DNA from 4 places in the Streptomyces sp. NPDC048192 genome. Region 4 is predicted to be linked to each of the others. Evidence: riboswitches for the same ligand, from Rfam matches in the RefSeq annotation. Region 4 holds a riboswitch; each other region holds the start of a gene.
What was found. Region 4 has a riboswitch for cyclic di-AMP ahead of ACGFZN_RS10740 (M23 family metallopeptidase). Riboswitches for the same ligand answer to the same signal wherever they lie in the genome.
Positions count from the first base shown of each region.

Region 1: another riboswitch for cyclic di-AMP. It lies ahead of ACGFZN_RS33590 (transglycosylase SLT domain-containing protein); the one in region 4 lies ahead of ACGFZN_RS10740 (M23 family metallopeptidase).
Region 2: another riboswitch for cyclic di-AMP. It lies ahead of ACGFZN_RS18530 (M23 family metallopeptidase); the one in region 4 lies ahead of ACGFZN_RS10740 (M23 family metallopeptidase).
Region 3: another riboswitch for cyclic di-AMP. It lies ahead of ACGFZN_RS11270 (transglycosylase family protein); the one in region 4 lies ahead of ACGFZN_RS10740 (M23 family metallopeptidase).

Region 1 covers NZ_JBIDAL010000019.1:143,299-150,883, reverse strand. The annotation lists gene ACGFZN_RS33600 (outer membrane lipoprotein carrier protein LolA) at 1-448, opposite strand, end outside; gene ACGFZN_RS33595 (polyprenyl synthetase family protein) at 815-1,825, opposite strand; cyclic di-AMP (ydaO/yuaA leader) riboswitch at 2,407-2,613, shown strand; gene ACGFZN_RS33590 (transglycosylase SLT domain-containing protein) at 2,616-3,104, shown strand; gene ACGFZN_RS33585 (HAD family hydrolase) at 3,377-4,189, opposite strand; gene ACGFZN_RS33580 (FAD-dependent oxidoreductase) at 4,359-5,561, opposite strand; gene ACGFZN_RS33575 (ATP-grasp domain-containing protein) at 5,607-6,851, opposite strand; gene fahA (fumarylacetoacetase) at 7,168-7,585, shown strand, end outside.
Region 2 covers NZ_JBIDAL010000008.1:114,225-121,809, forward strand. The annotation lists gene ACGFZN_RS18515 (DNA topoisomerase (ATP-hydrolyzing) subunit A) at 1-1,261, opposite strand, end outside; gene ACGFZN_RS18520 (M16 family metallopeptidase) at 1,519-2,913, shown strand; gene ACGFZN_RS18525 (M16 family metallopeptidase) at 2,910-4,298, shown strand; cyclic di-AMP (ydaO/yuaA leader) riboswitch at 4,510-4,670, shown strand; gene ACGFZN_RS18530 (M23 family metallopeptidase) at 4,683-5,429, shown strand; gene ACGFZN_RS18535 (GntR family transcriptional regulator) at 5,639-6,325, shown strand; gene ACGFZN_RS18540 (HPr family phosphocarrier protein) at 6,478-6,759, opposite strand; gene ACGFZN_RS18545 (GNAT family N-acetyltransferase) at 6,936-7,585, shown strand, end outside.
Region 3 covers NZ_JBIDAL010000005.1:97,720-105,304, reverse strand. The annotation lists gene ACGFZN_RS11285 (nucleoside triphosphate pyrophosphohydrolase) at 1-571, shown strand, start outside; gene ACGFZN_RS11280 (cytochrome P450) at 568-1,860, shown strand; gene ACGFZN_RS11275 (transglycosylase family protein) at 2,028-3,080, shown strand; cyclic di-AMP (ydaO/yuaA leader) riboswitch at 3,279-3,451, shown strand; gene ACGFZN_RS11270 (transglycosylase family protein) at 3,456-4,145, shown strand; gene eno (phosphopyruvate hydratase) at 4,501-5,790, shown strand; gene ACGFZN_RS11260 (septum formation initiator family protein) at 5,937-6,413, shown strand; partial or broken gene ACGFZN_RS11255 (DUF501 domain-containing protein) at 6,443-6,847, shown strand; gene ACGFZN_RS11250 (exopolyphosphatase) at 7,103-7,585, shown strand, end outside.
Region 4 covers NZ_JBIDAL010000004.1:532,881-540,465, reverse strand. The annotation lists gene lhgO (L-2-hydroxyglutarate oxidase) at 1-295, shown strand, start outside; gene trmB (tRNA (guanosine(46)-N7)-methyltransferase TrmB) at 319-1,188, shown strand; gene ACGFZN_RS10750 (PrsW family intramembrane metalloprotease) at 1,233-2,549, shown strand; gene ACGFZN_RS10745 (aldo/keto reductase) at 2,639-3,583, opposite strand; gene ACGFZN_RS10740 (M23 family metallopeptidase) at 3,660-4,685, opposite strand; cyclic di-AMP (ydaO/yuaA leader) riboswitch at 4,693-4,861, opposite strand; tRNA gene ACGFZN_RS10735 (tRNA-Met) at 5,151-5,224, shown strand; gene ACGFZN_RS10730 (dihydrofolate reductase family protein) at 5,273-6,406, opposite strand; gene ACGFZN_RS10725 (MarR family winged helix-turn-helix transcriptional regulator) at 6,470-7,018, shown strand; gene ribA (GTP cyclohydrolase II) at 7,102-7,585, shown strand, end outside.

The DNA of each region.
Region 1 (7,585 bases), on a different contig from region 4:
TCTCCAGCAGCGACAGCTTCTGCTTCTCCGGGCCGTCGGCGGCGACGCGCAGGGTGTGCGTGCCGGAGACCAGTTCGGTGAGCTTGGACTGCGGGTCGGCGGAGGAGCCGTCGCCGGAGCCCTTGGCGGCGCCGGAGGCCAGGCTGTTCTCCAGGCCGCCGAGGTCGGGCAGTCCGAGGTCGGTGTCGATCCGCACGGTCCCGGACATCTGCTGGACGTCCGACTTGGCGATCTTCTCGATGAGCTGCTGGGCGGTGATCCTGGGCAGGTCGGGGTCACCGGAGGCGGCGAGCGCCGGGACCAGACCGATCGTGGCCGCAGCCACGCCCACCACCGCGACCGGGACCGCGTAGCGGGCGGCCTTGCGGCGGCCGGCGTGCGCTTCCTCGTCCCGCGTGGCGTCCACTCGTGCGGCGTCCACTGCGTCGTCGGATTCGTACGGTGCCATCTCTGCCTTACCTCCGTCGTCGGCGGCGGCTGTCCTCACGCTGGTCCACCTGAGCCGCCATTCTCACCCGAATCGGTGAGGAGTGGTGATTTCCGTGGTTTCCATCTCACCAAATCGGCCTTGAGGAAGCGTCAGACCTCGGAGCCAACTCCGCGTACTCCTGCGGTATGACACGCAGGGCACCCGGATCCGCCGACCCGTAGGGGTCTCACCGGAACGGAGGGGGCCGTACGGGCGGGAGGGCCGTACGCGATGCCGTGCACGCACGCGCGCGTGGCCGTACGAGGGGCACGGCCGTACACGAGGGTGCATGGCCGCCGACGGCCTGCGTGGTGCGCGTCGGCGGAGGGGTGTGGGCGGTCCGGGTCAGCCGGCGCGGTGGACGACCGCGTCGCACAGCTCCAGCAGCGCCGCCTTGGCGTCGCACTCCCGCAGCGGGGCGAGCGCGGAGCGGGCCTCCTCCGCGTACCGGACGGTGTCCCGGCGGGCCTGCTCCAGCGCCGGGTGGGCGCGCAGCGCGGCCAGCGCCTCGGCGTGCCGGGCGTCGTCGCTGAGGTCGGAGTCCAGCAGCTCGCACAGGGCGACGTCCTCGGGCAGCCGCAGGCGGGCGGCGCGCTCGCGCAGCCGGAGCACGGGCAGCGTGGGGATGCCCTCGCGCAGGTCGGTGCCCGGGGTCTTGCCGGACTCGTGCGAGTCGGAGGCGATGTCCAGGACGTCGTCGGCGAGCTGGAAGGCGACCCCGAGCCGCTCGCCGTACTGGGTGAGCACGTCGACCACCGTCTCGTCGGCGCCCGACATCATCGCGCCGAACCGGCAGGACACGGCCACCAGCGAGCCCGTCTTGCCGGCGAGCACGTCCAGGTAGTGCTCGACCGGGTCGCGGCCGTCGGAGGGGCCGGCGGTCTCCAGGATCTGGCCGGTGACCAGCCGTTCGAACGCCAGGGCCTGCACGCGGACCGCCTCGGGGCCGAGGTCGGCGAGGATCTGGGAGGCGCGGGCGAAGAGGAAGTCGCCGGTGAGGACCGCGACGGAGTTGCCCCAGCGGGTGTTGGCGCTGTCGACGCCGCGCCGGACGGCCGCCTCGTCCATGACGTCGTCGTGGTACAGCGTGGCCAGGTGGGTCAGCTCCACGACCACGGCCGACGGCACGACGCCCGGCGCGTAGGGGTCGCCGAACTGGGCCGCGAGCATCACGAGCAGCGGCCGGAACCGCTTCCCGCCGGCCCGTACGAGGTGCTGCGCGGCCTCCGTGATGAACGGGACCTCGCTCTTGGTGGCCTCGAGCAAGCCTTCCTCGACAGCCGCCAATCCGGCCTGGACATCGGCTTCGAGAGCCTGGTCCCGCACGCTCAGCCCGAACGGCCCGACGACGGTCACGAGGGGTCTCCTGTCTGCTGGTGTCTGCTGGCGATTACACGGTTTGTCGATAGGTCGCTGCCATCACTCAAGTCAGCGTATCCGGTCCCTGTTCGATCACCGATAGCGCCCACCGGTCCAGCCCGGGTGCTATCGGATCATGACCGGTATGTTTTCGATCAAGTGGTAAAAACGGACATTCATCGACTTAACAGGAACCCACCCGCTTTGTCGCGAACGACAGGCGGACGGAGCGACCCCGTGCACCCTCCTCCACGCCGCGGCGATCACCCACGCCCTCGGCGGCCACCGCGATCACCACGACAACGACGGGCACCATGCCACGGGTTCCGCCGCTCAGCCGATGCACGCAAATCCCCCATATCGTATTTGACATACTTTGTTATTACGTGAGTTGGGTCACGCGCCGTCTCTCCCGCAGGAACCCGCCGCGCCCTTCTCTCGCCTTGCCCGGCAGGGCAGTTGAGGCTTGGCGGCCGCAAAGGATCAAGTGCCACATATGGCATTGACCAAGGTCAAATGGGGCGTTGTGTGACGCAGATACTTGTTCCCGGCGTGTGCTCTCGCATACCTTCCCGGCCGTCGGGCGGACGCCGAATCCTGCCGCCGCCCGCTCACCCATCCACGGACCATTCGTACGGCAGGAGCGGGGGACCCAGGTAAGTCGCCGGACCGGTCGGCACCGCACCGGTACGGCTAGGGGTGAAGCCGTGTCTCTTCCGGGCACGGCCGGGCACCTCCCCGCCCGAACCCGACAGCTCACCTCGCAGGCGTAGGAGAGGAACGTCCCATGCCTGCAGCCGCTCGGCACCGCCGACCCCGCAACAGCCGCCTCGCCCGCGTCCTCGCCGCCGTGGGCACCGGCGCCGCCGTACTCGCCCTGCCGCTCATCGGCGCCACCAGCGCCTCCGCGGCCACCACGAGCGGCACCACGACCCCCGCCACCCCCGGCGGGTTCCAGGGCAACCTGGACGGCTGGATCCGCCAGTCGCTCGCGATCATGTCCCAGAAGGGCATCCCCGGCACCTACGACGGGATTTACCGCAACGTCATGCGGGAGTCCTCCGGCAACCCGAACGCCGTCAACCTGTGGGACTCCAACGCCGCCGCGGGCATCCCGTCCAAGGGTCTGCTCCAGGTGATCGACCCCACGTTCAAGGCGTACCACGTGGCCGGCACCTCCTTCAGCCCCTACGACCCGGTCGCCAACATCACCGCGGCCTGCAACTACGCAGCCGCGCGCTACGGGTCGATCGACAACGTCAACAGCGCCTACTGACGCCCCCTCCCAATCCACAGCCATGGGCCGCCCCCTGAACGGTCCCGCGACCCGGCCGCCGCCGGTGCCGCGGGCCGCCCCGGCCCCGGCCGCCCGGCACGTTTCCCGCACCTGACGGACGGGAGCCTGCCGGGCGGCCGCAGGGCATCCGGCGGGCGTGCGCACGTCCACGCGCGTGCGCGCGCGTGCACGGGAGCCGCACCCAACCGGTGCCGGCCTCCTCAGGACGGCCGCGTCCCGTTGTGCCGGCCGGCCGGTCCGGCACGCGAGGGTCAGGGGTCCGGAAACAGCCGTTCGAGGGCGACGGCGACGCCGTCGTCCTCGTTCGACAGGGTGATCTCGTCGGCCACGGCCTTGAGTTCGGGATGCGCGTTGGCCATGGCGATCCCGCGCCCCGCCCAGTCGAACATCGGGATGTCGTTGGGCATGTCGCCGAACGCCAGCGCCTCCCCCGCAGCGATCCCGAGCCGCTCGGCGGCCAGCGCGAGACCGGTCGCCTTGGTCACCCCGGACGGCTGCAGCTCCACGGTCCCCGGCCCCGACATGGTGACCGTGGCGAGCGAGCCCACCACCGCGCGCGCCACCGCCGCCAACTCGTCGTCCGACAGGGCGGCGTGGCGCAGCAGCACCTTGCTGATCGGCGCGCACCACAGGTCGTCGCGCCGGCCGACCCGCACCGCCGGCAGGGTCGGGTGCGGCATCCGGTACCCGGGCTCGATGAGCGTGAGCCCCTCCACGCCGTCCTGGTCGACGGCCGCGAAGACCTGCCCCACCTCGGCCTCGATCTTGCCGAGCGCCGTCTCGGCGAGCTCCCGGTCCAGCCGGACCGACCACAGCAGCCGGCCGCTCCCGGCGTCGTAGACCTGTGCGCCCTGCCCGCACACCGCGAGCCCCGTGCAGCCGAGGCGCGCGAGCAGGGGCCGTACCCGCGGGGCCGGGCGGCCCGTGACCACCAGGTGCCGGGCGCCGGCCCGCGCCACCCGCGCGAGCGCGGCGAACGACCGGTCGGAGACGGTGTCGTCGCCGCGCAGCAGCGTCCCGTCCAGGTCGGTGGCGATCAGTGCATATGCGGGGGAGGCTGCCATGATCAGAGAATACGGATACCGCGCCTCCTCGACTCACCATGCCGTCCTGCGCACTTACGTGCTGATCGGCCCCAAGTGCCGCCCGCCGGCTTCCCGATGACCGGGCCCCCGCGGGAACCGGACGCGGGCCGGTGGCGTGACGCGTCCGGTTCCGGGTGCCGCGCCCGTGTCAGCCGTGGGCCGCCGCGAGGTGTTTCGCCAGGCGCGGGGAGGCGAACTCCGTGCCGCAGACGAAACGCATCACCGGGCCGTACGACGACGCCGCCGGCAGGCCGGTGAAGTACAGGCCGGGGACGGACGACACGAAGCCGGCGCCGAGCCTGGGGGCGCCGCGGCTCACCGCGAGCCGGGTGCGCAGTCCGTGGCCGAGGAAGTCCATCGCCGCGATGTCGACGCGGTAGCCGGTGGCGGCGATGACGTGGTCGGCGGTGAGCCGCTCGGTGCGGCCGCCGTGGGTGCGGACGGTCAGGACCGGCCTGCCGTCCGACGCCTCCGCGGCCACGACCCGCGCCACCTCCTGCACCTGTACGGCGCTCTCGAAGCGCTCGCGCAGCCACCAGGCGCCGAGCGGGCCGAGAACCCGGCGGACCAGGAAGTGCCGGGCGGGCTCGGGCAGATAGCGGTAGGGGTGCGGGTAGTAGCTGAGCGCCCACAGCGACCAGGCGCGGCCGAACGGGGACTCGGGCCGCAGCTTCGGCTGCTTCCAGGGTGGGGCGCCGAAGGCGACCCGGCCACGGCCGCGCGCGACGACACGCACGCGTGCCCCCGCTTCGGCCGCGAGCGCCGCCGTCTCCAGCGCGGACTGGCCGGCGCCGATCACGATCAGCTCCTTGCGGGCGAAACGGCCCAGGTCGTGATGCTGGGAACTGTGGGAGACCGCAGCGGTGGGCGCCGGTCCCTCGGCCGCGGCACCCACGAGCTCCGCCGGCAGATGTGCCAGGCCCGACAGCCCGGTGGCGACGACGACCGCGCGCGCGGTGAACATCTCACCCGAGTCCAGTTTCAGTTCGAAGCCGCCGCTGTTGTCGCGGTCCACCGAGACGACCCGCACCCGTTCCAGGCCGGGCACCAGCTTCTGCTGGAACCACTCGCCGTAGCCGATGAACGTCTCCACCGGGATGATGTCCTCGTCGGTGACCAGGCGGCGGATCCCGGCCGCGCCGCAGTAGTCGGCGAGGGCGTGTCCGGGCTGCGGGCAGTCGAAGTCGGAGGCGGCGGGCGTGGACTTCAGGAGCATGCCCTCGGGCATGTGGTCGCGCCAGCTGACCATGGGGTCGCCGAAGACACGGACGGGAATGCCGCGCGCCCGCAGATGGGCGGCGGTGGACAGGCCGAACGGCCCGGCCCCGATCACTGCAACCGGTCGAGTCACGAAGTCCCTCCCCAGGACACGGTGTGCCACGCGCGGTGGCGTTGCCTACTTCGTGGAGGTGCCGCTGCCGCGGCGGTTGGTCCGCCACAGCTGGTACAGGTGCTTCGCGCCCGGGCGCACGAAGCGGGCGAGCATCGTGAGGAACGGCAGCGGGTCGTCACCCGCGAACCAGGCCAGCTCCGTCCCGCTCGCCCTCGCCGGCGCGTGCGGCGTCGTATAGCCGCTGCGGCGGTAGGCGAGGAGGGCGGGCAGGTCGATGTTCTCCACGACGTAGCGGTGGCCGGCCCGCTGTTCCCCCTCCGGAACGGGGCGGCCGGTCAGGTTCAGATGCATCGCACGTACGACGTCCACGCCCGACCCGTTCTCGAACAGCCGGAACTGGGCGCCCATGCGCGGGTTGAAGTCGAGGAGCTTGTACTGTCCGTCGCGCCGGTCGAAGCGCAGGTCGAGGTCGATGATGCCGCTGTAGCCGATCTGTTTGATGAAACGCGCGGCGAGGTCGGCGAGTTCCGGGTTGTCGACGACGTACGCGTTGGCCGTCATGCCCGCGTGCGGTGGCCACGAGCGCACCTTGACGCCGGTGAACAGCGCGAGCGGGCTGGAGTCCTGGCCGAAGCAGGCGTGCACGATCCAGTCCTCGGCCTCCTCGCGCGGCAGGTACTCCTGGAGGATCACGCCGGGGCTGTCGCCCCAGTCGCGCGCGAGGGAGAGCAGCCCCGCGCGTGTGGCGATCTTCGTGGTGCCGTTGACGGCGGGCCTGCTGCGCCGGACGAACGCCTCCCGGTTCTTGGCCACCACCGGGAAGCGGGCCGTGTCGGCGAAGGCGACGATGTCCTCGTAGGACTCCGGGAACGCCGACGCGGGGCTGGCCAGGCCGTGCTCCACGCACAGTTCGTGCAGGCCCTGCTTGCTGGCGAGCCGGCGCGGCAGCCCGGGATCGACGCGCGAGAACAGAAAGGAACCGGCCAGCTCGTCCTGGTGCTCGGCGATCAGTACGGCGGCCTCCTCGTCCGTGGGGACGAGGACGGCGGGGCGGCCGATGCGGCGGCCGATGCGCAGCAGCCCCTCGACCAGGTGTGCGGGGTCCTCCGCGCCGGTCGTCGGCCACACGAAGGCCTTCTTCAGATAGCGCGATGAGGCCGCGGGCGTGTACGCGTCCTCTGTGATGGCGTACATGGGCACACCGAGCCGGCCCAGGCTGCGGATGGCGCCGACGCCGCCGTGGTGCAGCGGATAGTCGCCGAACTTGACGATCAGTCCCGGCACGTCCCGGTCCGCCTCGAATGGCACACCGACGGTGTCTCCGGCCACGGGTCCCCCCACGTGTCCCCCCAATGGAACGGACCCACCCCGTCCGTGTCCCCAAAGGACGCTAAGCCGGAATTGCCGCCTCCGACAAGGCCTATTCGGACATTGCGAACTCTTTAGGCGGGGTGCGGGCAACCTTTCGAAGGCCCCTCGACCCGTACCTTTCGGGCACTTCCCGGACACTCCTCGGAGCACGGCATGGGGCTCTGCCCAAGACACGCATCACAGCCGTAACGTGTGGCCCGACCACATGGAACGATCGCCATGCACGGCCCGGATGAGAGTGAGGCAGCACCCCATGCCCCCCTTCGACGTCCCCGAGGGCGACCCCTTCGGCCCGCACAACCTTCCCTATGGCGTGTTCTCGCCCTCCGGCAGCACGGAGCGCAGGGTCGGTGTCCGGCTCGGGGACCAGGTCCTCGACGCGGGCGCCGCAGCAGCCGCCCTCGGCTCCCCGCACCACTCGCTGCTGGCGCGGCCCACTCTCAACGCGCTGCTGGCCGCCGGCCGCCCGGCCTGGTCCGAGGTACGGCGCGCGATCACGGACTGGGTCACCGACCCCGCGCACCGCGAGGCCGTCGAGCCGCTGTTCCACCCCCTGTCCGAGGTGACCCTGCACCTGCCCTTCGAGGTGGCGGACTACGTCGACTTCTACGCCTCGGAGAACCACGCCCGCAACGTCGGCCGCATCTTCCGCCCCGACGCCGAGGACTCCC
Region 2 (7,585 bases), on a different contig from region 4:
GCTCCTTGGCCTGCGCGGAGTTCTCACTGGACCGGATCAGCCGGATGACCTCGTCGATGTCGACGAGCGCGGTCAGCAGGCCCTCGACCAGGTGCAGCCGGTCCCGCTTCTTGCCGCGGCGGAACTCGCTGCGGCGCCGGACCACGTCGAAGCGGTGGTCGAGGTAGACCTCCAGCAGCTCCTTCAGGCCCAGGGTGAGCGGCTGGCCGTCCACCAGGGCGACGTTGTTGATGCCGAAGGACTCCTCCATCGGGGTCAGCTTGTACAGCTGTTCCAGGATCGCCTCCGGCACGAAGCCGTTCTTGATCTCGATGACCAGGCGCAGGCCGTGCTCGCGGTCGGTGAGGTCCTTGACGTCGGCGATGCCCTGGACCTTCTTGCCGTTGACCAGGTCCTTGATCTTCGCGATGACCTTCTCGGGGCCGACCGCGAACGGCAGTTCCGTGACCACCAGGCCCTTGCGGCGGGCCGTCACCGGCTCGATCGAGACCGTCGCGCGCATCTTGAAGGTGCCGCGGCCCGTCGCGTACGCGTCCCGGATGCCGTCCAGGCCGACGATCCTGCCGCCGGTGGGCAGGTCCGGGCCCGGGACGTGCTTCATCAGCGCGTCCAGGTCCGCGTTCGGGTACTTGACCAGATGGCGGGCGGCGGCGATGACCTCGCGCAGATTGTGCGGCGGCATGTTCGTCGCCATGCCCACCGCGATGCCCGAGGAGCCGTTGACCAGCAGGTTCGGGAAGGCGGCGGGCAGCGCCACCGGTTCCTGTTCCTGGCCGTCGTAGTTCGGGGCGAAGTCGACCGTGTCCTCGTCGATCGACTCGGTCATCAGGCTGGTCGCCTCGGCCATCCGGCACTCGGTGTACCGCATGGCGGCCGGCGGGTCGTCGTTGCCCAGCGAGCCGAAGTTGCCGTGGCCGTCGACGAGCGGCACGCGCATGGAGAACGGCTGGGCCATGCGCACCAGGGCGTCGTAGATCGACGCGTCGCCGTGCGGGTGCAGCTTGCCCATGACCTCGCCGACGACACGCGCGCACTTCACATAGCCGCGGTCGGGGCGCAGGCCCATCTCGTTCATCTGGTACACGATCCGCCGGTGCACCGGCTTGAGGCCGTCACGGGCGTCCGGCAGGGCGCGCGAGTAGATGACCGAGTACGCGTACTCGAGGTAGGAGCCACGCATCTCGTCCACGACGTCGATGTCGAGGATCTTCTCCTCGTACGAGTCGTCGGGCGGCGGGGTCTTCGTACTGCGGCGGGCCATCGCTGCCGGCTCCTTGCTCAAAGGATTGACGGTTCTGACGCGGACCATTGTGGACCGAGGCACTGACAACCCGTGCCACGACCCGTCCCTGCGGGCTTCCCAGGGCCTGCGGGCGGGTCCGCAGCAGGCTACGGGATCCGCTGTGGGCGTACGTCCCGCCGGAACGTCGCCGAGGTCCCGCACGCGTTGCATACAGTGGCAGGAACGGCAGGAAAACCGCGGTTTTCACAACCGCCTCCGCTCGCGAAGGGACGCACATGCCCATGGGTCACACGACCACAGCCGAGGCAGGCTCCGGGGGCCTGACAGCGACCGAGCACCGGCTGGCCAACGGTCTGCGCGTGGTGCTCTCCGAGGACCACCTGACCCCGGTGGCGGCGGTCTGCCTCTGGTACGACGTCGGCTCCCGCCACGAGGTCAAGGGACGCACCGGCCTGGCTCACCTCTTCGAGCACCTGATGTTCCAGGGCTCGGCGCAGGTCAAGGGCAACGGCCACTTCGAGCTCGTGCAGGGCGCCGGCGGCTCGCTCAACGGCACCACCAGCTTCGAGCGCACCAACTACTTCGAGACCATGCCCGCCCACCAGCTGGAGCTGGCGCTCTGGCTGGAGGCCGACCGCATGGGCTCGCTGCTGGCCGCCCTGGACGAGGAGTCCATGGAGAACCAGCGGGACGTGGTCAAGAACGAGCGCCGCCAGCGCTACGACAACGTGCCCTACGGCACCGCCTTCGAGAAGCTGACCGCCCTGTCGTACCCGGAGGGCCACCCCTACCACCACACGCCGATCGGCTCCATGGCGGACCTGGACGCGGCCACCCTGGAGGACGCCCGCCAGTTCTTCCGCACCTACTACGCGCCGAACAACGCGGTGCTCTCCGTGGTCGGCGACATCGACCCGCAGCAGACCCTCGCCTGGGTGGAGAAGTACTTCGGGTCGATCCCGTCCCACGACGGCAAGCCGGCCCCACGCGACGGTTCGCTGCCGGACGTCATCGGCGAGCAGAAGCGCGAGGTCGTCGTCGAGGAGGTCCCGGCGCGCGCCCTGATGGCCGCCTACCGCCTCCCGCACGACGGCACGCGCGCGTGCGACGCTGCCGACCTCGCCCTGACCGTCCTCGGCGGCGGCGAGTCCTCCCGCCTGTACAACCGGCTGGTCCGCCGCGACCGTACGGCCGTCACCGCCGGCTTCGGCCTGCTGCGCCTGGCCGGCGCGCCCTCCATGGGCTGGCTGGACGTGAAGACCTCCGGTGACGTCGAGGTGCCGGTCATCGAGGCCGCCATCGACGAGGAGCTGGCCCGGTTCGCCGAGGAGGGCCCGACGCCCGAGGAAATGGAGCGTGCCCAGGCCCAGTTGGAGCGCGAGTGGCTGGACCGGCTCGGTACGGTCGCCGGCCGCGCCGACGAACTGTGCCGCTACGCCGTCCTGTTCGGCGACCCGCAGCTGGCCCTCACCGCCGTCAAGCGCGTCCTGGAGGTGACCCCCCAGGAGGTCCAGGAGATCGCCAAGGCCCGCCTGCGCCCGGACAACCGCGCGGTCCTGGTGTACGAGCCGAAGACCCCCGAGGAGGTCCCGGACGCGGGCGTCCCCGAGGACCCGGAGCAGGAAGCGACCGTAGAGGCCGGTAACGAGAACGAGGAGACGGCCAAGTGACCGAGCTCGCCACCATGGACTTCCACCCCCAGCCGCAGCCCGGCGAGGCCAGGCCGTGGGCGTTCCCGGCCCCCGAGCGCTCGGCTCTGGACAACGGCCTGACCGTGCTGCGCTGCCACCGCCCGGGCCAGCAGGTCGTCGCCGTCGAGGTGCTGCTGGACGCGCCCCTGGACGCCGAGCCGGCCGGCCTGGACGGCGTCGGCACGATCATGGCGCGGGCCTTCTCCGAGGGCACCGACAAGCACTCCGCCGAGGAGTTCGCCGCCGAGCTGGAGCGCGCGGGCGCCACCCTGGACTCGCACGCCGACCACCCCGGCGTCCGGCTCAGCCTGGAGGTCCCGGTCTCCCGCCTGCCCAAGGGCCTCGGCCTGCTCGCCGACGCCCTGCGCGCGCCCGCCTTCGCCGAGAGCGAGGTCGAGCGGCTGGTCCGCAACCGCCTGGACGAGATCCCGCACGAGCTGGCCAACCCCGCCCGGCGGGCCGCCAAGGAACTGTCCAAGGAGCTGTTCCCGGCGGCTTCCCGCATGTCGCGTCCCCGCCAGGGCACCGAGGAGACCGTCGAGAAGATCGACGCCGGCGCCGTACGCGCCTTCTACGACCGGCACGTACGCCCCGCCACGGCCACCGCGGTCGTGGTCGGCGACCTCACCGGCGTCGACCTGGACGCGCTGCTCGCCGACACCCTGGGCGCCTGGACCGGCACCCCGGGCGAGCCGCGGCCCGTGCCGCCGGTGACCGCCGACGACACCGGGCGCGTGGTCATCGTGGACCGGCCCGGCGCCGTCCAGACGCAGCTGCTCATCGGCCGGATCGGGCCCGACCGGCACGACCGGGTGTGGCCCGCCCAGGTGCTCGGCACCTACTGCCTCGGCGGCACCCTCACCTCCCGCCTGGACCGCGTCCTGCGCGAGGAGAAGGGCTACACCTACGGGGTGCGCGCCTTCGGCCAGGTCCTGAGGTCCGCGCCGGACGGCACGGGCGCGTCGATGCTCGCCATCAGCGGCTCCGTGGACACCCCCAACACCGGCCCGGCGCTGGACGACCTGTGGAAGGTGCTGCGCACCCTCGCGGCGGAGGGCCTGACCGACGCCGAGCGGGACGTGGCGGTGCAGAACCTGGTCGGGGTGGCGCCGCTGAAGTACGAGACCGCGGCGGCCGTCGCGAGCACGCTGGCCGACCAGGTCGAGCAGCACCTGCCCGACGACTTCCAGGCGACGCTGTATCAGCGGCTCGCGGCGACGGGCACGGTGGAGGCCACGGCCGCCGTCGTGAACGCCTTCCCGGTGGACCGCCTCGTGACCGTCCTCGTCGGTGACGCGTCGCAGATCAAGGCGCCGGTGGAGGCGCTCGGCATCGGCGAAGTGAGCGTCGTGGCGGCCGAGTAGCGGCCACGCGCGCGTGGGGCTCCGACGGCTCGTGGACCGTCGGAGCCCCACGCTGTTCCACTCGCTTCCTCAGATGCCCGATTTGGGGCGGAGGTTGCCTGTCTGCCCTGTGGGATGCGCTACAAACACCCGGATCCGTTTGGGATTCGAAAGCGGGTTTTCGTAGCGTCGTCCGGGCTGTCCGCCGGCAGTGCGCCGCACCCGCGGCACCGGACAGTCATCGCCGAGTCCCCGTACGGCGCGAGCCAGGGGAGCCGGGGACCCACGTCCCTGGGGTGAATCGGGCGCCCGCGCGAGCCGCGAGGGAGCCCGTAGGAGACCTTCCTGCTCCGAACCCGTCAGCTAACCCGGTAGGCGAGAGGGAAGGAAAGGACCAGCCACTCCATGGCGTTCACGTGCGCCACCGGGAAGCACCGCAAGCCCGGCCGGGTCAAGCGCACCACCGCTCAGGCGGCCGGCATCGCTGCCCTCACCACCACCGGAGTCATCGGCACCCTCGCCGCCTCCCCGGCGCTCGCCGCGGAGAACACCGTGGCGCAGACCGGCCTCACCCCGGTCCTCGCCGTCAGCGACGACGTGGCCGAGCACATCGACGCGCAGGCCGCCGCGCAGAAGCGGGCCGCCGAGCAGAAGGCGGCCGCGGAGGCCGCGGCCCGTAAGGCCAGGCAGGAGCGCGAGGCCCGGGAGCGCGCGGCGCGCGAGGCCGAGCGCAAGCGCCTGCTGAACACCTTCGTCGCCCCGATCGCGAACTCCTACGTCTCCACCGGCTACAAGGCCAGCAGCTCCCTGTGGGCCTCCGGCTCGCACACCGGCATCGACTTCCACGCGGCGAGCGGCACGGCCGTCCACGCGGTCGGCGCCGGCACCGTCGTCTCCACCGGCTGGGGCGGCGCGTACGGCAACCAGATCGTGATCAGGATGGCCGACGGCATGTACACCCAGTACGGCCACCTGTCGTCCATCGGCGTCTCCGTCGGCCAGCGCGTCGTCCCGGGCCAGCAGATCGGCCTGTCCGGCGCGACCGGCAACACCACCGGCCCGCACCTGCACTTCGAGGCCCGTACGACCCCGGACTACGGCTCCGACGTCGACCCCGTCGCCTATCTCCGCAAGCACGGCGTGAACGTCTGACACCGCGGCGCGCGGCGGACGAGGCCCCGGCGAGGCCCCGGCTCACCGAGCCGGGGCTTTCGCCGTTTTCCCGCCGGCTCCGCCCTGGCGCTGACCAAAAAATATCCATGGCTTCCGGCCTGCCGTCGGAAATTCCGGCTCCTTGGAATAGAGTCACGGAACAGGCGTCCATCGTCGGCGTTTCACGGGGATTAAGGCGGAGGTCGGTCATGCGTATTCCGGCGCATTCGGTGTGCACGGCGATCCGGGACGACATCATCGCCGGCGTCCACGAGCGCGGCGGCCGCCTCACCGAGGACGTCCTGGCCCGCCGCTACGGCGTCTCGCGCGTCCCCGTCCGGGAGGCCCTGCGCACCCTGGAGGCCGAGGGGTTCGTGGTGACGCGCCGGCACGCGGGCGCGTGCGTGGCCGAGCCGACCGAGCAGGAGGCCGCCGACCTGCTGGAGATGCGGACGCTGCTGGAGCCGCTCGGTGCCGCGCGGGCCGCCCAGCGGCGCACCGAGGCCCACCTGAAGGTGCTGCGCGGCCTGGTCAGGCTGGGCCAGGAGCGGGCCAGGAGGGGCAACAGCGAGGATCTGCGCTCGCTGGGCGGCTGGTTCCACGAGACGCTCGCCCAGGCCTGCGGCAGCCCCTCGCTGACCGCGATGCTCACCCAGCTCCGGCACAAGATCGCCTGGATGTACGCCGTGGAGGCGCCGGCCAGCCCGGTGGACGCCTGGGCGGAGCACGGCGCCATCGTCGACGCGGTGGCGCGCGGGGACGGCGAACGCGCGCGGGCGCTCACGGCGCTGCACACCGAGCGCACGACGGCCGCGCACCGGCTGCGCACTCCGCGGGCCGCCGAGCGTGTGAGGACTTCGCAACACGCCGTAAACATCTCGGGTCTGCGGCATTAACACGGACGCCGTATACAAAGAAGAGGAATTCGGTGGCGGTGTATTTCCGCTGCCCGAATTCACGTGTGAGCGCAATGATCCCGGAAAAGGGCGGAAGCCGCGCCGCCCCGGAAAAGGGCGACACGGCTTCCGCTGGTCGGCGTGCCCGGTGCTCAGACCGTCTCGGGCAGTTCCTCGAGGCCCTCGGAGACCAGCTTGGCCAGGCGGTCGAGAGCGGCGTCCGCGCCCTCGGCGTCGGAGGCCAGGACGATCTCCTCGCCGCCCTGGGCGCCCAGGCCCAGGACACCCAGCATGGAGGCCGCGTTGACGGGGGTGCCGTCAGCCTTGGCGATCGTCACCGGGACGCCTGCGGCCGCGGCGGCTCGGACGAAGATGGAGGCGGGGCGGGCGTGGAGGCCCTCGGCCCAGCCGACGTTGACGCGGCGCTCAGCCATGTGTTGCTGCCCTTCAGTCTTCAGGGTTGTCTAGACCAGTTTCCCATATCGTGAAGCATGCCCGGATCGGACCTGTGTCCTTCCCGGGCACTGCCGGACCGCGGCCTCGATCCGGCGTGCCGTCCTCCACAGCCTGCCCCGCGCCGTTGTCGGACGCGAGCCGTACTCTGGGGCCCATGCAGACCTCGGCGGACCGGAAGGACCGGCACCAGTATCCCGCCCACTGGGAGGCGGACGTGGTGCTGCGCGACGGTGGCACCGCACGCATCAGGCCCATCACCGTTGATGACGCCGACCGCCTGGTCAGCTTCTACGAGCAGGTCTCGGACGAGTCGAAGTACTACCGCTTCTTCGCGCCGTACCCCAGGCTCTCCGCCAAGGACGTCCACCGCTTCACGCACCACGACTTTGTGGACCGGGTGGGACTCGCGGCCACCGTAGGCGGCGAGTTCATCGCCACCGTACGCTATGACCGCGTCGGCGCGGACGGCATGCCCGCCGCCGCACCCGCCGACGAGGCCGAGGTCGCCTTCCTCGTGCAGGACGCGCACCAGGGGCGCGGGGTCGCCTCCGCCCTGCTGGAGCACATCGCCGCGGTCGCCCGCGAGCGCGGCATCCGCCGCTTCACCGCCGAGGTGCTGCCCGCCAACACCAAGATGATCAAGGTGTTCACGGACGCCGGCTACACGCAGAAGCGCAGCTTCGAGGACGGCGTGGTCCGCCTGGAGTTCGACCTCGAACCCACCGACCGCTCCCTGGCCGTGCAGCGCGCGCGTGAACAGCGCGCCGAGGGCCGCTCGGTACGGCGGCTGCTCAGGCCCGGCTC
Region 3 (7,585 bases), on a different contig from region 4:
GCTGGTCGAGGCGATCGAGGCCGGCGACCGCGAGGAACTGCGCGAGGAGCTCGGCGACGTGCTCCTCCAGGTCGTCTTCCACTCCCGGATCGCCGAGGAGCACCCGGACGCGCCGTTCTCCGTCGACGACGTGGCCGGCGGCATCGTCGCCAAGCTCGTCCACCGGCACCCCCATGTCTTCGGGGACGAGAAGGCCGAGACGCCGGAGGACGTCAAGGAGCACTGGCTGCGCACCAAGGCCGAGGAGAAGCGGCGCTCCTCGGTGACCGAGGGCGTCCCGCTCGGCCAGCCCGGCCTGGCCCTCGCCGCCAAGCTCGTCTCCCGCGCGCGCACGGCGGGCCTGGACGTGCCGCTGCCGCAGGGCGAGGGCATCGGCTACCAGCTGCTGGCCCTGGCGGCCCGCGCCGAGGCGGAGGGCGTGGACCCGGAAGCGGCCCTGCGCGCGGCGGCACGCGCGTACCGGGACGCGATCCGTCAGGCGGAGGGCGTCGCTCCCGAGGCGATACGCCGGGCCACCGACGGCCACCGCGACGCGGAGACCCACGAGGCGGGGGATACGGTCGACCCGTGACCGGCCAGCACCACCCGACCCCCGACCCCGGCGACCTCCCGGGCCCCGTGCCCGCGCTGTTCAGCTGGGAGTTCGCCACCGACCCCTATCCCGCCTACGCCTGGCTGCGCGAGCACGCGCCGGTGCGGCGGACGCGACTGCCCAGCGGGGTGGAGGCCTGGCTGGTCACCCGGTACGGCGACGCCCGGCAGGCCCTCGCCGACCAGCGGCTGAGCAAGAACCCCGCGCATCACGACGAGCCGGCGCACGCCAAGGGCAAGACCGGTATCCCGGGCGAGCGCAAGGCGGAGTTGATGACGCATCTGCTGAACATCGACCCGCCGGACCACACCCGGCTGCGCCGGCTGGTCAGCAAGGCGTTCACCCCCCGCCGGGTCGCCGAGTTCGCGCCGCGGGTGCAGGAGCTGACCGACCGTCTCATCGACCGGTTCGCCGGGCAGGGCTCCGCCGACCTCATCCACGAGTTCGCCTTCCCGCTGCCCATCTACGCCATCTGCGACCTGCTCGGCGTCCCGCGCGAGGACCAGGACGACTTCCGGGACTGGGCGGGGATGATGATCCGCCACGGCGGCGGGCCCCGGGGCGGGGTCGCGCGGTCCGTGAAGAAGATGCGCGGCTACCTCGCCGAACTCATCCACAGGAAGCGCGAGGCGCTGCCCGCCGAGCCCGTGCCCGGCGAGGACCTCATCTCCGGCCTGATCCGCGCCTCCGACCACGGCGAGCACCTCACCGAGAACGAGGCCGCGGCGATGGCCTTCATCCTGCTGTTCGCCGGTTTCGAGACCACCGTGAACCTGATCGGCAACGGCACCTACGCCCTGCTCACCCACCCCGGGCAGCGCGAGCGGCTCCAGGCGTCCCTGGCCCACGGGGAGAGGGACCTGCTGGAGACCGGCGTCGAGGAACTGCTGCGCTACGACGGCCCGGTGGAGCTGGCCACCTGGCGGTTCGCCACCGAGCCGCTCACCATCGGCGGACAGGACATCGCGCCGGGCGACCCGGTGCTGGTGGTGCTCGCGGCGGCGGACCGGGACCCGGAGCGGTTCGCCGGCCCGGACGTGCTGGACCTCGCCCGCCGCGACAACCAGCACCTCGGCTACGGCCACGGCATCCACTACTGCCTCGGCGCGCCGCTCGCCCGGCTGGAGGGCCAGACCGCACTCGCCACCCTGCTCACCCGGCTGCCCGACCTGCGGCTCGCCGCCGATCCCGCCGATCTGCGCTGGCGCGGCGGGCTCATCATGCGGGGACTGCGCACGCTGCCCGTGGAGTTCACGCCCACCGCCTGACGACGCTCCGTGGAGAAAAAAGTGACGGGCGTTCAACTATGTGATCTTCACGTGATCTGCGCGGCATGAACTTGTGACAAGTGATCGTCTGACGATACGTTCACCCATCAGCGTGGCGAGGGCACCGTCCGCCGCGCCGGTTCTGCAGTCGCACGAAAGGCTTCCGCATGCTCTCCGGGAACGGTCGTCACCGTCGCCCCCGTCAGGCTCCGGCCCTCCTCGTCGCGGCCGGAGTGACCGGCTCGGCCATCGCCATCCCGCTCCTCGGCGCCGCGAGCGCCCACGCCGCCGACGGCACCACCTGGGACCGGGTCGCCGAGTGCGAGAGCGGCGGATCCTGGAGCGCGGACACCGGGAACGGCTACTACGGCGGCCTGCAGATCTCGCAGGAGGACTGGGACAAGTACGGCGGCACGCAGTTCGCGGAGAGCGCCGACCAGGCCAGCCGCAACCAGCAGATCGCCGTCGCCGAGAAGATCCTCGCCGACAGGGGCACCGCGCCGTGGGCCATGTGCGCGCTGACCGCCGGGCTGACCTCCCACTCCGGCTCGCTCGACGTCGACACCGGCGTCGGCGGCTCCGGCGGCAGCGGCGGTGCGGACGGCGCCTCCGGCTCGGCCGACGGCTCCGGCTCGTCCGGTCTGCCGGATTCGTCCTCCCAGGGCTCCGGTTCCGACCAGACGTCCGGCTCGGACTCCTCCGGCTCCGGCACCTCCAGCCCCGCCCCGGACGCGAGCGGCACGCCCGCTCCGGGCGCCGGCGGCGACGCCACCGGCACCCCGGACACGGCCGGCCCCACCGGAACCAGCACCCCCAAGTCGGACAAATCTCATGAGTCCGGCACGCGGGACGCCGGACGTTCACAGGGGAGCGCCGGTTCCTCCGCGGCGACGCCGGGTGCCGACAAGTCGGACAATTACCAGCAGAGCGCCGGTTCTTGGAGCCTGGTCGACACTGGAGCGCTCAGCAGTGGCGGACGTCACCGCGGCGCAAGCGCGGACGAAAGCGTGACAAACGGTCAGGAGTCCGCGGAGTCCGGCCGTCACGCCGGCCGCGGACCGGACACGTACACCGTCCGCGAGGGCGACTCCCTCGCCTCCATCGCCGACTCGCTCGGCGTCGACGGCGGCTGGCACGCGCTCTACGAGAGCAACAAGAAGGTCATCGGCGCCGACCCGGACCACATCGCCGCCGGTCAGACCCTGAAAGTCGACGGATAAGACGGCGCCGGTCAGGGCCAGTTGACGCCCCACTTGATCACACAATGTCCGGTTTGGAGAAAGTGTGGGATGAGTCTCAGAAGCCCTGATCGTCTTTGAAATTCGGCCGACGGCCTGTCTACGGTCAGGACCGCTCGTCACCACGAGCCCCGGCAGTCGCAACGCCGAATCCTGCCAGCGGTTGCCCGGGAACAGTCGTCGCGTCAAGCGCCGTAGGCAGGAGCGGGGGACCCAAGGTAAGTGCCGCGCCCAGCAGTTGCTGCTCGGCCGGCTAGGGGTGAAGCCGCACCTCGCGCAAGCGGGAGTGCGGCCGGGCAACTCAACCGGCCCGAACCCGACAGCTCACCTCGCAGGCGTCGGTGAGGGGATCGATCCATGCTGTTTTCCGTCAAGGGCAAGCACCGCCGCCCGTCCAAGGCCGTCCGTGCCGTCGCGCTCGCCGGTGTCACCGGCGCCGCCGTCGCCGCCCCGCTGATGGCCGCGGGCAACGCCTCCGCCGCCACCGCCTCCCAGTGGGACGCCGTCGCCCAGTGCGAGTCCGGCGGCAACTGGTCCATCAACACGGGCAACGGCTTCTACGGCGGCCTGCAGTTCACCAACTCCACCTGGGCCGCCTACGGCGGCACCGCCTACGCCCCGCGTGCCGACCTGGCCGGCAAGGCCCAGCAGATAGCCGTCGCCGAGAAGGTCCTCGCGGGCCAGGGCAAGGGCGCCTGGCCGGTCTGCGGCACCGGCCTGAGCAGCACGCCGTACAACGGCTCCGCTCCCGCCGCCTCCACGAAGTCGTCGTCGAGCGGCACCGCCACCCGCTCCACCGACCAGCAGGCCGCCACCCGCTCCACCACGCGCACGGCCCCGTCGGCGAGCAAGACCGTCACCACCCCGACCGGTGCGAAGGTCAAGAAGGGCGACGGCGAGTACAAGGTGGTCAAGGGCGACACCCTCAGCTCCATCGCCGTCAAGCACGGCGTGCAGGGCGGCTGGCAGAAGCTGTTCCAGCTGAACAAGGACATCGTCAAGAACGCCGACCTCATCTACCCGGGTCAGCAGCTGCACCTCAAGTGACGGCCGGGGGCTGACGCCCGGCTCCGGGCCGGCCCACAGCGTCCTCACAGCCGCCGCCCCCACACTGGAGGCCTCGTGAGGGCCACCCCCCGTCCCCACGGGCTCCCCGCCCCGGCGCGCGTTCCCCCGTACGCGCCGGGGCGGGGCTTTTCTTTGCCCGGCCGTCTTCTGCCGTTCCCCCGCACCCCCCTTTGTTCCGGCGGTGAACAATGGGTACCGTCTGCGTGTCCCTCCCGTCCACGGGACGGTCGGTCGGTGGCCGGCGCCCCGGGGACGGTTAGGCTCTAGTCGCACGGCGCGGCCGCAAGGCACACGCCCCGCACTTCCAGCGTCACATCCCAAGAAGGAGATGCTCGTGCCGTCCATCGACGTCGTCGTAGCCCGGGAAATCCTGGACTCCCGAGGCAACCCCACGGTCGAGGTCGAGGTCGGCCTCGACGACGGCAGCACGGGTCGTGCCGCCGTCCCGTCCGGCGCCTCGACGGGCGCCTTCGAGGCCATCGAGCTGCGCGACGGTGACCCCAACCGCTACCAGGGCAAGGGCGTCGAGAAGGCCGTCCTCGCCGTCATCGAGCAGATCGGCCCGGAGCTGGTCGGCTACGACGCCACCGAGCAGCGCCTGATCGACCAGGCCATGTTCGACCTGGACGCCACCGACAACAAGGGCTCCCTCGGCGCCAACGCCATCCTCGGCGTCTCCCTCGCCGTCGCCCACGCCGCCTCCGAGGCGTCCGACCTCCCCCTCTTCCGCTACCTGGGCGGCCCCAACGCGCACCTGCTGCCGGTGCCGATGATGAACATCCTCAACGGCGGCTCGCACGCGGACTCCAACGTGGACATCCAGGAGTTCATGATCGCCCCGATCGGCGCGGAGTCCTTCTCCGAGGCCCTGCGCTGGGGCGCCGAGGTCTACCACACGCTGAAGAAGGTCCTGAAGAACAAGGGCCTGGCCACCGGTCTCGGCGACGAGGGCGGCTTCGCCCCGAACCTCGGCTCCAACCGCGAGGCCCTGGACCTCATCCTGGAGGCCGTCAAGGAGGCCGGCTACACCCCCGGCGAGCAGATCGCGCTCGCCCTGGACGTGGCCGCGTCCGAGTTCTACAAGGACGGCTCCTACGTCTTCGAGGGCAAGAACCGCTCGGCCGCCGAGATGACCGAGTACTACGCGGAGCTGGTCGAGGCCTACCCGCTGGTCTCCATCGAGGACCCGCTGTTCGAGGACGACTGGGAGGGCTGGAAGACCATCACCGCCCAGCTCGGCGACAAGGTCCAGCTCGTCGGCGACGACCTGTTCGTCACCAACCCCGAGCGCCTCGCCCGCGGCATCGAGGAGGGCGCCGCCAACGCCCTGCTGGTCAAGGTGAACCAGATCGGCTCGCTGACCGAGACCCTGGACGCCGTCGAGCTGGCCCAGCGCAACGGCTACAAGTGCATGATGTCCCACCGCTCCGGCGAGACCGAGGACGTCACCATCGCCGACCTCGCCGTCGCCACCAACTGCGGCCAGATCAAGACCGGCGCCCCGGCCCGCTCCGAGCGCGTCGCCAAGTACAACCAGCTGCTGCGCATCGAGGAGATCCTCGACGACGCCGCGGTGTACGCCGGCCGCAGCGCGTTCCCGCGGTTTCGCTCTGCGAACCAGTAAGCACAGCAAGGGCTGAGCCACGAGCTGACCCAACCTGGGGTAAGGCTTAGCCAGTCGTCCGTACGTCCCCGGACTCGGTCCCGTACCGTGTCCGGGGACGTACGCACGTGTGAGGCCACACCGACGAAGGGGAGCGGAGGAGCCAGATGGCCGCCAGGGACCGGGACCGTTTCTCCACCGCGACCAGGCTGCGGCTGCTCGGTGAGCAGACGGCGGCCCGGGTCTACCGCTCGCAGAGCAGGCGGCAGGCCCGCCGCTCCCGGCTCACCGGCCGCGCCGCGCTGCTCGCGCTGGTGCTGTGCTCGCTGGTCGTCGCGCTCGCCTACCCGATGCGGCAGTACGTGTCCCAGCGTGCGCAGATCTCCGACCTCCAGCGCCAGCAGCAGCAGGCCCGCAAGCGGGTGGAGCAGCTGCGCGACCTCAAGGCGCGCTGGCAGGACGACGCCTACGCCGAGCAGCAGATCCGGCTCCGGCTGCACTATGTGATGCCGGGCGAGACCGGGTACACGGTGGTCGACCCGCGCCTGGTCAAGCAGTCCCGCGCCGACCTGAGGGGAGCCAGGCGCCCCTGGTATGCGAACGTCTGGGACGGAGTCGACAAGTCCGACGCCTCCGACCAGTGAACCCACAGAAAGCCTTTCTAGAACCAGTCATGGAAACCCCCCCGCCGCCCACCCCGCGCACCGAGCCCACCGACGCGGACGTCGAGGCCTTCAAGCAGCAGCTCGGCCGCCCGCCGCGGGGCCTGCGGGCCATCGCGCACCGCTGCCCGTGCGGCCAGCCGGACGTCGTGGAGACCGCGCCGCGGCTGCCCGACGGCACGCCCTTCCCGACGACGTACTACCTGACGTGCCCGCGCGCCGCCTCGGCGATCGGGACGCTGGAGGCGAACGGCGTCATGAAGGAGATGACGGAACGACTGCAGCGCGACCCCGAGCTGGCCGCGGCCTACCGGGCGGCGCACGAGGACTACATCGCGCGCCGGGACGCCATCGAGGTACTGGAGGGCTTCCCCAGCGCCGGCGGCATGCCCGACCGCGTGAAGTGCCTGCACGTCCTGGTCGCCCACTCGCTGGCCGCGGGACCGGGGGTGAACCCGCTCGGCGACGAGGCGCTCGCGATGCTCCCGGAGTGGTGGCTGAAGGGGCCGTGCGTGCAGCCGCTCCAGGCCCCCGACCCGGCGGACGAGCACCCCGGTGAGGCGGGAGCGGTCTTCGACCCCGCCGAGGTCCGCAGCGGCTTCTTCGCCGAAAAGCCCCCGGTCCCGGAGGGCTTCTCCCGGGTCGCCGCCGTCGACTGCGGCACGAACTCCATCCGGCTGCTGGTCGCCGACGTCAACCCGGCCACCGGCGAACTGCTGGAGCTGGACCGGCGGATGACGATCGTGCGGCTCGGCCAGGACGTGGACCGCACCGGCCGGCTGGCGCCCGAGGCCCTGGAGCGGACCTTCGCCGCGTGCCGGGAGTACGCCGGGGTGATCCGCGAACTCGGCGCCGCCAATGTTCGGTTCGTCGCCACCTCCGCCTCCCGCGACGCCGAGAACCGCGACGACTTCGTGCGCGGGGTGCTGGACATCCTCGGGGTCGAGCCGGAGGTGATCAGCGGCGAGCAGGAGGCCGAGTTCTCCTTCACCGGCGCGACCAAGGAGCTGACCGGGCGGGACGACCTGGCCAGGCCGTACCTGGTGGTGGACATCGGCGGCGGCTCGACCGAGTTCGTCGTCGGCGACGACCGGGTGCGCGCGGCGCGCTCGGTGGACGTCGGCTGCGTGCGGATGACGGAACGTCACCTGGTG
Region 4 (7,585 bases):
CTGGAGATACGGCGCGGGTGAGCTGCACCGCTCGCTGTCCAAGGGGGCGTTCCTCCAGGCGGTGCGCCGGCTGCTGCCCGCGGTCGGGGCGGACGACCTGGTGCGGGCCCCCGCCGGGGTGCGGGCCCAGGCGGTGCTGCGGGACGGCACGCTGGTCGACGACTTCCTCATCCGCGAGGGAGCGCGGGCCGTCCACGTGCTCAACGCGCCGTCCCCGGCCGCCACCGCCTCCCTGCCGATCGGGCGGGAGATCGGGCGCCGGGTGCTGGACATGCTCGGGACGGCGTCCGCGTAGTGCCCCGTAAAATCGGAAGCACTGTGTCTGACTCCCTGAACGCGCCCGAAGCCCCCACGCCCGCCCCCCGCACCGCCGGCGTGCCCGTCCGGCACACCCGGGCCAAGGGCGAGCCCCGGTTCCCGGACGGTCCCAAGGCCGATCCCGCCGGGTCGCACTTCGAGCGGCGGATCCGCAGCTTCCAGCCGCGGCGCAGCCGGGTGACCGCCGGGCAGGCGGACGCGCTGCAGCGGCTGTGGCCGAAGTGGGGCCTGGACATCGACGGGCAGCGGGTCATCGACCTGGCCGCGCTGTTCGGCAACGAACGACCGGTCGTGCTGGAGATCGGGTTCGGGATGGGCGAGGCCACCGCGCAGATGGCCGCCGCCGACCCGGACACCAACATCCTCGCCGTCGACGTCCACACCCCGGGCCAGGGCAACCTGCTGGCGCTCGCCGACCGAGGCGGCCTGTCCAACGTACGCGTGGCCAACGGGGACGCGATCATCCTGCTCAGGGAGATGCTCGTCCCCGACGCCCTCGACGGGCTGCGGGTGTACTTCCCGGACCCCTGGCCCAAGAAGCGGCACCACAAGCGGCGGCTCATCCAGCCCGCGTTCCTCGACCTCGCCGCGGCCCGGCTCAGGCCCGGCGCGATCGTGCACTGCGCGACCGACTGGGAGCCGTACGCCGAGCAGATGCTCGAGGTGCTCACCGCGCACCCCGGCTTCGAGAACACGCAGGCGGACGGCGGTTTCGCGCCGCGCCCCGGGTTCCGGCCGCTGACCCGTTTCGAGGGCCAGGGTCTTGAGAAGGGACACGTGGTGAACGATCTGCTCTTCCGCCGCGTACCGCACCGGGACGGCGGTCCCCGCGACCGGCAGGACCGCGATCAGTCCGGTCAGCGGGGCTGACAAAAACTCCAGCCCTTCGTCCCGCCACCGTTAGGGTCGATGCCGTGGCCACCAGTCCTTGCTTCCCGACCTATCCCCCGGGCCCGCACGGCCCCGTGCTGCGCCATCCGCACTGGTGGCAGCGCCCGTGGGTGCGGTACGGGGCGCTGATCACCCTGCTGGCCATGTCCGGTCTGGTCATCCTGGCGCTGGTGCGCCGGCAGACCGGCACCGAGGGGTTCCTGGTCGGGCTCGGCCTAGCCGTGCTGCCCGTGCCCTGGCTGCTGGCCGCCTTCCGGTGGCTGGACCGGGTGGAGCCGGGCCCCTGGCGGAACCTGGTGTTCGCCTTCGCCTGGGGAGCGTGCGCGGCGGCGCTGATAGCCATCGTCGCCAACAGCTTCGCGACGAAGTGGATAGCCACCGCCACCGCCGATCCGGCCGGTGCCGACACCCTGGGCGCCACCGTGATAGCGCCCATCGTGGAGGAGTCCGCCAAGGCCGCCGCCGTGCTGCTGGTCTTCCTCTTCCGCAGACGGGACTTCACCGGGATCGTCGACGGGGTGGTGATAGCGGGCATCACCGCCACCGGGTTCGCGTTCACCGAGAACATCCTCTACCTGGGCACGGCCTTCGGGGCCGACCAGGTCAGCGGCGGCAGCGGCATCGCCTCCGTCACCGCCGCCACCTTCTTCGTGCGCATCGTGATGTCGCCGTTCGCGCACCCGCTGTTCACCACCCTCACCGGCCTCGGCTTCGGCGTCTCGGCGCTCTCCGCCGAGCGGCAGCGGGCCCGGCGGGTGCTGCTGCCGCTCGGCGGTCTGCTGCTGGCGATGAGCATGCACGCCTTCTGGAACGGCTCCTCCACCTTCGGCGAGTTCGGGTTCTTCGCCGTCTACGGCGGATTCATGGTGCCCGTGTTCGCGCTGCTGACCTGGCTCGCGATCTTCACGCGGCAGCGGGAGCTGCGCACCGTGCGGGAGGAGCTGCCGGCGTATGTGCTGGCCGGGTGGCTGGGGCCGGCCGAGCCGTTCGCGCTCGGGTCGATGCGGGCGCGGCGCACGGCCCGGGACTACGCCCGGCACCACGGCGGCCGGCCGGCGGCGCAGGCCGTGGCCCGGTACGAGGCGTACGCCACCTCCCTCGCGTTCCTGCGGCACCGGGGGCGCCGCGGCAAGGCCGGGGCCGACTTCGTCGTACGGGAGCGGGAGCTGCTGGACGAGCTGTGGAAGCGGCGGGAGGCGGCCCGGCCGGCACTGGAGTACGCGGCCCGCGTGGCCCCGCAGCCGCGTCCGGTGCACACACCGCCGGCCCCCACGCCGTACTGGCCGGCCTACGGCGGTCCGGTGGCGCCCTACTCCGCCTACAACCCGTACCGGACGTAGCGGGCGGGCGCGGGGCCTCGGCCCCTCCCCCACTGCCGCGAGTGCTGAGCGCCGTCGCGGCGCGAACGGCGCTCAGCGGCGGTGAGGGATCAGGCGGACGCCTCCGTCAGCTGGGCCAGCTCCTTCTCCGTCAGCCGCAGGCCGACCACGCCGAGCAGGGCCGGGAGCTGCTCCACCGTGCGGGCCGAGGCGATCGGGGCGGTGACGGTGGGCTGGGCGGCGAGCCAGGCGAGGGCGACCGTGGCGACGGGGGCGTCGTGGGCGGCGGCGACCTCGTCCAGGGCCGCCAGCACCTTCTGGCCGCGCTCGGAGTCGGCGTACTCCCGGGCCCGGCCGGCGCGGGCGCTGTCGACCTTGGTGCCGGGGCGGTACTTGCCGGTCAGGAAGCCCGCGGCGAGGGAGAAGTACGGCACCGCGGCCAGGCCCTCCTCGGCGACCAGGTCCTGCAGCGGGCCCTCGTAGGTGTCGCGGGAGACCAGGTTGTAGTGGGGCTGGAGGGCGACGTACCGGGCCAGGCCTTCGCGGTCGGAGAAGTCCAGCGAGGCCTTCAGGCGCTCGGGGCTGATGTTGGAGGCGGCGATGTGCCGGACCTTGCCGGCCCGGACCAGCTCGTCGAGCGCGCCGATGATCTCCTCGACGGGGGTCTCGGGCTTGTCGAAGTGGGTGTAGTACAGGTCGATGTAGTCGGTGTCCAGGCGGCGCAGGGAGGCGTCGGCGGCGGCCTTGATGTTGGCGGCGGACAGCCCCTGGTACTCGGGGTGCTGGCTGACCTTGGTGGCGACGACGACGCGGTCGCGGTTGCCGCGGGACTTGATCCATTTGCCGAGGACCGTCTCGGACTCGCCGCCCTTGTGGCCCTCGATCCAGGCCGTGTAGGAGTCGGCGGTGTCGATGAAGTTGCCGCCGGCCTCCGCGTAGGCGTCGAGGACGGCGAAGGAGGTCGCCTCGTCCGCGGTCCAGCCGAAGACGTTGCCGCCCAGGCAGAGCGGGAAGACCTCGAGGCCGGAGGAACCGAGTGTGCGCAGAGAAGTCATGCTCCAAGTCAACGCCGGCGGCGGATGATCGCATTCCGCCGCCGGCGCGGGAATCCCGCGGAAAGAGCGGTGCGGCTCAGGGGTTGAGGCCCTTGTCGCGCAGCCAGGGCGCCGGGTCTATGGCGGTGGCCTGCCCGTTCGGGTGGACCTCCAGGTGCAGGTGCGGACCGGTGACGTTGCCGGTGGCGCCGACGCGGCCGATGACCTGGCCGGTGGAGACCTTCTGGCCGACGGAGACGTTGATCGAGGACTGGTGGCAGAACCACAGCTCGGTGCCGTCGTCCAGGGTCAGGACGGTGCGGTAGCCGTAGGCGCCGGCCCAGCCGGCCTCGGTGACCGTGCCGCTGTGGACGGCCTTGATGAGGGTGCCGGTGGGGGCGGCGAAGTCGAGACCGGTGTGGTAGCCGGACGACCACATCGCGCCGGGCTGCCCGAAGGTGCCGGTGATCGTGTACGACACGACCGGCAGCGTGTACTCCTTGGCCAGCTCCGCCAGCCGCTTGGCCTCGGCGGCCTTCTTGGCGTCGGCCTCCGCCTTGTCCTTGGCGGCGGCGGCCTTGGCGGCGGCCTCCTTCTCCGCCTTGGCGGCCGCGTCGGCGGTCTGCTTCTCGGCGGCGGCGAGCGCGGCGGCGGTGGCCTTGCTGTCGGCCTGGCCCCGCTGCTGCTCGGCCTGGGCCATGATCCGGTTGCGCAGCGCCTCGCCCGCGTTGCCGCTCTCGGCGCTGTCGGTGGTGGTGCCGACCTTGCTGAGCCCGGCGGCGGTGGCCTCGGGCGTGTGGGAGGAGCCGCCGAAGATGTGCTCGACGGAGTCCAGGTCCGGCAGGGAGATGGAGACCGGCGGCTTGCCGGTGTTGGCGCTGGCCATGCCGCCCGCGCCGACCGCGGCCATCACACCGACGCCGAGGACGGTGGAGCTGCGCGCGAAGCCGCCGCGCTGCTTGGCGACGCGGTGCCGGCCGCGGACCGGGGCGACGGAGTCCTCGGTGGGGTTCCACTCCTCCCAGGGGCCCTCCTCGGCGCGGTAGGCGCCGTAGCCGAAGGTCTCCGGCTCGGCCTGCTGGGGGATGAAGGGGGCTTCTGGGGCGGGCCGGTTGGACGCCACTCGGGCGTGCTCCTTTCCTTCCTCCGCCTACCGGGTTAGCTGACGGGTTCGGAGCAGGAAGGTCTCCTACGCGCGTATACCGGTCGTGGACTCTGCGAGTTCACGACGGCATCCGCGTGATTCACCCCAAGGTGGTGGTTCCCCGGTTCCCTCGCGGGATTCGGCGCGTGCGCACGGAGCCGCCTCTTGTGACGGCTGGGACGACCGCGCTGCGTTATCGAACGTTAATAGACCTGACAGTCACTTTCCAAGCCGTTCGGCTTGATCATTAAGGTTTCCGGCGGGGGACTTACCAGCCAAGAGTGCGGCAAAAACGGGCGAGTTGACCGGCGTACAGCAGCGTCGGCGTTTATGATGGCGTCTCAGATGTTATGCGCACGGCGCTCGCCCGCTCACTCTTGGTGAGGACCGGCCGGGAGCGGCGTCGGGCGGCCTTCGGACTGGTGTATGCTGGAGTCACAACGACGCGGGGTGGAGCAGCTCGGTAGCTCGCTGGGCTCATAACCCAGAGGTCGCAGGTTCAAATCCTGTCCCCGCTACTGAAGGCCCAGGGCCCGGAAACCAGCTGGTTTCCGGGCCCTGGGTGTTTACCCCAGCAGGTGGGCGTTCGGCGTCTTGGCGAGGTCCTCCAGCTCCGGCAGGACGACCACCTGCGCGCCCCCGGCGGCCAGGACCCCGGTCCCGTCGGCCCCCGGCACGAAGGTGTCCGGCTCCCGCCACGCCGTGACCACCCGCCGTACTCCCGCGCGAAGGATCAGCTCGGCGCAGGGCTCGGGCCGCGAGGCGCGCCGGGCGCAGGGCTCCAGGCTGCTGTAGACCGTGGCGCCGGCCAGGCGCGGGTCGGCCGGATCGATCTTCGCCAGCGCGGCCTCCTCGGCGTGGACCACCGCGTCGCCGCCCTCCCGCGAATGGCCGCGGGCCAGCTCCGTGCCGTCGGCGCCGACCACCACCGCGCCGACGCTGAACGCCGTCTTCGAGGGCGGGCACAGTGCGGCCAGCTCGCAGGCGGTACGCAGCCAGTGCCGGTCGGCGGCGGTGGGCAGCGGGCCGCTGCCGGGGGCCGTCGGCTCGTACCGCATGAGGACCACGTCCTCGATACGGCGGGTCTCGGTGAGCCGCAGCCGGCCGGCCTGGTAGCCGCCCGGCCCGAAGAGGCGGGGCGCGGCCGGGTCGCCGACGAACAGCGGCGCGAGGACCAGCTGCAGCTCGTCGGCGAGGCCCTGGCGCAGCAGCTGGGTGTGGACCGTGCCACCGCCCTCGACCATCAGCCGCCGCACCCCGCGCACGTCGTGCAGATGCGACAGCAGCGCCCGCCAGTCGAGGCCGGGGCCGAGCGGGACGACGTCGGCCACGCCGCCGACCCGGCCGACGGCCCGCTCGGCCCCCTCGTCGGTGGTGTAGACGAGCTTGTCGCCGCCGGTGTGCCAGAACCGCGCGCCGGGGTCGAGGTCGCCGGTGGCGGTGACGGTCACCTTCAGCGGATACTCCGGCCGGCCCGCCCGGAGCCGGGCCGCGCGCCGCTCGGCGGAGTTGACCAGCAGCCTCGGGTTGTCGGCGCGGATCGTGCCGGCGCCGACGAGGATGGCGTCGACGGAGGCCCGCACCGCGTCGACCCGGTCGAAGTCGGCCGGGCTGGACAGCAGCAGCCGGTCGGGACCGGTGTCGTCCAGGTAGCCGTCGAGGGAGACGGCGGCGGACAGCAGCACGTACGGGTACGACATCGGCGCGGTCTCCCTGGGGGCGGCGTGCTTGGTTCAAGTTTGAAACAAACTTACACTGGCGGCATGACGACCCGCTGGCTCAGCCCCGAGGAGCAGCGCGCCTGGCGCGCGTACCTGGCCGCGACGCACCTCCTGGAGGACGCGATCGACCGACAGCTCCAGCAGGACGCCGGCATGCCCCACCTGTTCTACTCCGTGCTGGCCAACCTCTCCGACGCGCCCGACCGGCGGCTGCGCATGACCGACCTCGCCGAGACGCTGAAGATCACGCGCAGCAGGCTGACCTACGCGGTGAGCCGGCTCGAGCGGGACGGGCTGGTGCGCCGGGAGGACTGCCGCTGGGACAAGCGCAGCAGCATCGCCGTCCTGACGGACGAGGGCATGGCCGTACTGGAACGTACGGCGCCCGGGCACGTCGAGACGGTGCGCGCCACCCTCTTCGACCGGCTCACGCCGGAGCAGGTGGGGCAGCTGGAGGAGATCTGCACCGGGATCGCGCGCGGCCTCCAGGGTGAGGGCGCCGCGCCCCGGGCGGAGGACGTGCCCTGGCGGCGCCGATCGTCCTGTTCCGGCCCGGGTTCCGCGACCGGTTCCCCGGCCGGCGGAAACTGATTGCTTTAAGTTTTAAGCATGCGGTAGGGTCCCCGCGTATCGCTGCTTCAAATCTGAAGCAAGCAGCCTACGGAGGGATCCGCATGCCCGACACTCCCGCCGCCACGCAGCGCGCCCGCGTCCGGGTGCCGCTGCGCTTCCACGACGGCTACGGCGTCGACGCCGAGCTCGTCACCTTCCACGGCCTGGCCGACGGGCAGGAGCACGTCGCCGTCGTCCTCGGCGACCCGGCGCCGGGCACGGTCCCGCTGGTGCGGCTGCACTCCGAGTGCCTGACCGGCGACGTCTTCGGCTCGGCCCGCTGCGACTGCGGACCCCAGCTGCGCGAGGCGGTGGAGCGCATCGCCGGCCGCGGCGGCGTCCTGCTCTACCTGCGCCAGGAGGGCCGCGGCATCGGCCTCTACAACAAGCTCGACGCGTACGCCCTCCAGGACCAGGGCCTCGACACCTACGAGGCGAACGCCGCGCTCGGCCTGCCGGAGGACGCCCGCGACTACACGGCCGCCGCGCAGATGCTGGCCGCCCTCGGCATCGGCGAACTGGACCTGCTGTCCAACAACCCCGACA